2 regions of the Shewanella sp. 553 genome follow, and region 1 is predicted to be linked to the other one. Evidence: predicted binding sites of a transcription regulator. Region 1 holds the regulator's gene; the other holds the start of a gene.
The links. The regulator MetJ, encoded in region 1, represses methionine synthesis genes. The targets are predictions, from matches to a motif close to TAGACGTCTAGACGTCTA.
Positions count from the first base shown of each region.

Region 2: a site for MetJ is predicted at 1,219-1,236, ahead of metE (5-methyltetrahydropteroyltriglutamate--homocysteine S-methyltransferase). Genes of this name have one in related genera too.

Region 1 covers NZ_CM181701.1:545,395-547,860, reverse strand. Annotated here, with positions in the region: gene metB (cystathionine gamma-synthase) at 1-903, opposite strand, end outside; gene metJ (met regulon transcriptional regulator MetJ) at 1,127-1,441, shown strand; gene AC5YBZ_RS02505 (sulfite exporter TauE/SafE family protein) at 1,548-2,276, shown strand; gene traF (conjugal transfer protein TraF) at 2,332-2,466, opposite strand, start outside.
Region 2 covers NZ_CM181701.1:3,008,253-3,010,718, reverse strand. Annotated here, with positions in the region: gene AC5YBZ_RS13355 (HDOD domain-containing protein) at 1-143, shown strand, start outside; gene AC5YBZ_RS13350 (LysR substrate-binding domain-containing protein) at 235-1,146, opposite strand; gene metE (5-methyltetrahydropteroyltriglutamate--homocysteine S-methyltransferase) at 1,352-2,466, shown strand, end outside.

The DNA.
Region 1 (2,466 bases):
ACTGAGCATGGCACCAAAACCTTTTTGCTGTTTTAACGCGATCTCATGGCCTGGATGGTCCGCCAAACCAGGATAATAGACCTTATCAACGGCGCGATGACGGGTTAGCAAAGCCAACACCTGCTGTGCGTTGGCTTGATGCTGACGCATTCTCACCGCAATTGTTCTTAAGCCGCGTAGGGTCAAATAGCTATCGAAGGCTGAGCCGGTTAACCCTAAGGTATTAGACCACCAATGTAACAGCTCACCCACTTCAGCATCTTTAGCGACAACCGCGCCGCCGACCACATCGCTATGCCCGTTGATATATTTAGTCGTTGAGTGGATCACTATGTCAGCGCCGAGCAACAGAGGTTGTTGCAAGATAGGCGATAAAAAGGTGTTATCGACTACCACTAGCGCCCCCACTTCATGGCTCTGGCTCGCAATCGCTGCGATATCGACCACGCGCAGTAATGGGTTCGAAGGGGTTTCTAACCAGACCATTTTAGGTTGGCGAGCAATAACGTCTGCCAAAGCAGCGGCATTCGTTTGGTCAACCACTGCCAGTTTAAATGCCCCTTTCTTGGCGAGGTGGGTAAATAGTCGATAGCTGCCGCCATAGCAATCGTGCGGCACCACGAGTAGATCATCGGGCCCCAGTAAATTGGTTACTAAGGTGATGGCCGCCATGCCAGTGCATGTCACTATGCCTGCCGCCCCACGTTCCAGCTCCGCTATGGCGTCAGCCAAAATACAGCGAGTCGGATTACCCGAGCGGCTATAATCAAAATCTCTCGGTTGTTGATGGCCATCAAAGGAGTAATTGGTCGACAAATAGATGGGCGGTACAACGGCACCATATTGGGTATCGGATTCTATCCCCCCACGCACAGCTGCCGTGGCTAATTTACGCTCAGTCATCTTTTACTCCTAAAGTTAAATCGGCGGCAGTCATCTATACTTTATAGATGTCTGGACGTCTAAATGTACCTAAGGCAAGCGGTAGCGTCAACATATTTAGACGTTTAGACGTCCAAACATGTAGAAATCTATTTGCAATTAACAAAAATTAGAGGCAATAATTTGACTGTACCCGGTAAGGGTATAAAATCTGCCCCGAATTTGAGAATTAACAGGTGAGTCAATGACTGAGTGGAATGGCGATTATATCAGCCCCTATGCTGAACATGGTAAGAAGAATGAGCAAGTGAAAAAAATCACTGTCTCTATTCCCCTCAAGGTGCTTAAGATTTTAACCGACGAACGCACTCGTCGTCAGGTGAATAACTTACGCCACGCTACAAACAGCGAATTGCTTTGTGAAGCTTTTTTGCATGCTTATACTGGCCAACCTTTACCCCATGATGATGACTTGTCAAAAGACAAACCCGACAGTATTCCAGCCGAAGTGAAAAAGCTGATGACTGAGATGGGCATCGAATGGGAAGACGTCGAGTAAATCGACTTTACCTATCCTGTTTTGCTAAAGAGGGATCGCACTGCGATCCCTCCTCTTTATCACGTCTAAACACACTGCAACCCCTGGTGGTATAGTGCCTGAACTTATGATTGATCCCATGATCCTTGGCCTAGCGTCGCTGATCATCTTTATTGGCGCCCTAACCCAAAGCCTGATCGGTTTTGGCTTAGCCGTTGTCGCCTCGCCGTTACTCTATCTCGTCGACCCAAGCCTAGTGCCCGCACCTGTCATTATGATGGGCTTTTCTATCGCCTTACTCACCCTGCAAAGAGAGAGGCGCGCACTGGAATTTAACGGCTTACAATATGCTTTACTGGGGCGTATCCCTGGCGGAATATTAGGCGCAACCTTATTATTGCTAGCACCACAACCAGTATTGGGATTAGCCATTGCAATCATTGTGGCTCTAGCCGTGGTTCTGAGCCTATTGAAGCTACGTCTCCCCATAAATCGCAGTAATCTTTTTATGGCGGGCATATTGTCGGGGATCTTTGGTAATATCGCCGCCATTGGTGGACCGCCAATGGCTATTTTACTCTCGGGAAAAGACGCCAAACAGTTTCGCGCAGCCTTGTCAGCCTTCTTCATCTTTAGCTCAATGATCGCCTTAATCATTTTGGCTTTCAGTGGATTACTCACACTGCGTCATCTGTATCTTTCACTGCTATTGCTACCATCGGTCCTGCTAGGCTTTGTAGTTGCTAATCGTATTGTCGGCGGCATCGACAAACAAAAAACCCAACGCCTTACCCTGATATTGTGCAGTGCAAGTGCGCTGATCTTAGCGGTAAAATCGATTATAGAACTAACGTAACGACCTCAAATAGGTGTCCGTAAAAGGGAATAAAAATCAGCAAACAAGATAATCACTAAAAATGATATGAGGTTCGGATCACGCCCCCAATGGCATCATCACTGCCAAACAGCCCGGTTAAGTCCAGATTAAAGGTGCGACCAATACTAAAGCCTGTACCAACCGAATACAGGTCGATTGCGGTATTGTT
Region 2 (2,466 bases), 1.6 Mb from region 1:
TTGAGTCACTCGATTTAGATGAGGAATTACGTCAAGAGTTTATGATCGCGCACAACTTACGTCAGACACGTAACAGTGACTCACCCGGCCTGATTTTACGCCGAGTATTGGCGATGCGTAATCAGTTGCTCAAGCCACTTTAATCATTATCGATTGTTAATCATAAACTCTAAAAACCTGTTTTTTTTAGTAAAAAATAGGTTTTTAGTGTCTAAATGGGCATCATCATATCAGCTAAGCCATTATTGCATCTTCTTGTTTTACCATCCCTTCGCTAGCCACTAACTGCAACCAGTGTTGCGCCACTCGAGTTTTGCTACTGCTTCGGCGATAGGCCCCAAATAGCGGGCGTTTTAAGCCGTCGCGGCCTAATGGTAGCGCGCTAAGTGACAAGCCGTGGGCTTGGTTAATCGACCATGTGGGGAGGGCGGAGACGCCATCTTTACAGGCGATGCGTTGCAGTAGCATGGAGGTGAGATCGCATCGAATTTGTTTAGCGATAGGTACGCCCGCAGGCTCCATAAAGTGGCGGTAAATGTCTAAACGTTCGGGCGGCACAGGGTAGGTGAGCAAGGTTTGCTGAGCTAAATGAGCTGGGCTGACAAAGGGCTGCGTTGCTAGGGGATGATCGGCGGCACAAATAAGTTTTACTTCAAAATCAAATAAGTGCTGATAGGTAATATCATGATCTGGAATAGGATCTGACGTCAGTACCACATCTAATTCCCCCCGCTTGAGTGCCGTTAGCGAATCAAATAGGTGCCGGCTCGATAGCTCTAAATTACTGTGGGGAAAGCTGGCATTAAACTCAGTGATAACCGGCATTAACCAGCGAAAACAGCTGTGACATTCAATCCCCACAAACAGATCGGTATTGTCACTATTGAGACCATTTTTAAGATCAAGTTCGGTCTCTGTCACCTTAGGCAATATCTCTTCGGCTAGGTGCAGTAGCCGCGCTCCCTCCTGAGTAAACGACAGCGGCTTGCTCTTACGGATAAAGATGGTTGAGTTAATCCGAGTTTCCAGCTCTTTGATTTGATGGGATAAAGCCGATTGGGTGACAAAGCGTTTCTCTGCAGCCCCAGCAAGACTGCCACTTTCCTTGAGTGCAACTAATGTTCGTAAATGCCTAAGCTCTATCATTTTTACCTCAGATGAATCTTGCTCATGTTGGGGTTGAAATCAATTCCATTGCGAACCAACAGATTAACACAATAAACTTCTAGACGTCCAGACGCCTGTTTTGCTTGTGGCGTATTTATGGTTAATCAAGCTTGAGTTGTGATGTCGGTGTAGGGGTCATCACTCGTTGGCTTATCTCATTTAGAAGGGTATCAGTATGCAAACTATCAATATCGCGTCATTAGGTTTTCCTAGAATTGGGCGTCAGCGTGAACTTAAATTTGCGTTAGAGCAATATTGGCGCCAAGAGATCACGCCAGCGGCGCTGCATGAGGTGGCCAGCACTTTACGGCAAACTCATTGGCAGTGGCAGGCCGATGCGGGAGTGAGTTTGCTGCCAGTAGGTGACTTTGCCTACTACGATCAGGTGCTTACCTTAAGCGCCACCATTAATGCTATTCCAGCTCGCCATCGTGATGGCGACAAGGTGGATTTAGATACCCTATTTAGAGTGGCACGAGGGCGCGCCCCAACAGGTACAGCCAGCAGCGCCTCGCAAATGAAAAAGTATTTTAATAGTAATTATCACTATATCGTGCCCGAGCTGAGTCAAAATCAAACGTTCAGTATTGCCTATGAACAGTTGTTTGATGAGGTGGAGCAGGCCAAAGCCTTGGGTCATCAGGTGAAACCTGTGTTGCTTGGGCCACTGTCTTACCTCTACTTGGCAAAATGCGAGGGGCAAGCATTTGATAAGTTGAGTTTGTTACCCCAATTGATTGAGGTTTATCAGGCGATCCTTGCTCGCTTTAAAGCCCAAGGGGTGACATGGGTGCAGCTTGATGAACCCATCTTAGCATTAGAGTTAACGCCTGAGTGGCAAGCGCCCTTCACCGCAACCTATGCCTCATTGAGCCGCGCGCAGGTTAAGCTGTTACTGGCCAGTTATTATGGCTCGGTGGCACATCACCATGGGCTAATTGCGAATTTAGCGGTGGCGGGTATTCATCTGGATTTAGTCAGTGCGCCAGAGCAGTTATCGTTGTTTGCGGGCAGTTTACAGCCCGAGCAAATATTGAGCCTAGGGGTGATTAACGGTCGTAATGTCTGGGCGGCCGAGTTAGATAAGATTGCCGCAGATATTGCCCCTGTGGTGGCCGATTTAGGCAAGCAGATCTGGTTAGCGCCGTCTTGCTCGTTACTGCATAGCCCGGTGGATCTTGATGTGGAAACCGAGCTTGATACAGCGCTGCGTCAGCAGCTCAGTTTTGCCAAACAAAAACTCAATGAGCTTAGCCAGCTGCGTACCCTATTACTCGAGCCAGACTCAGAGCCAGCTTT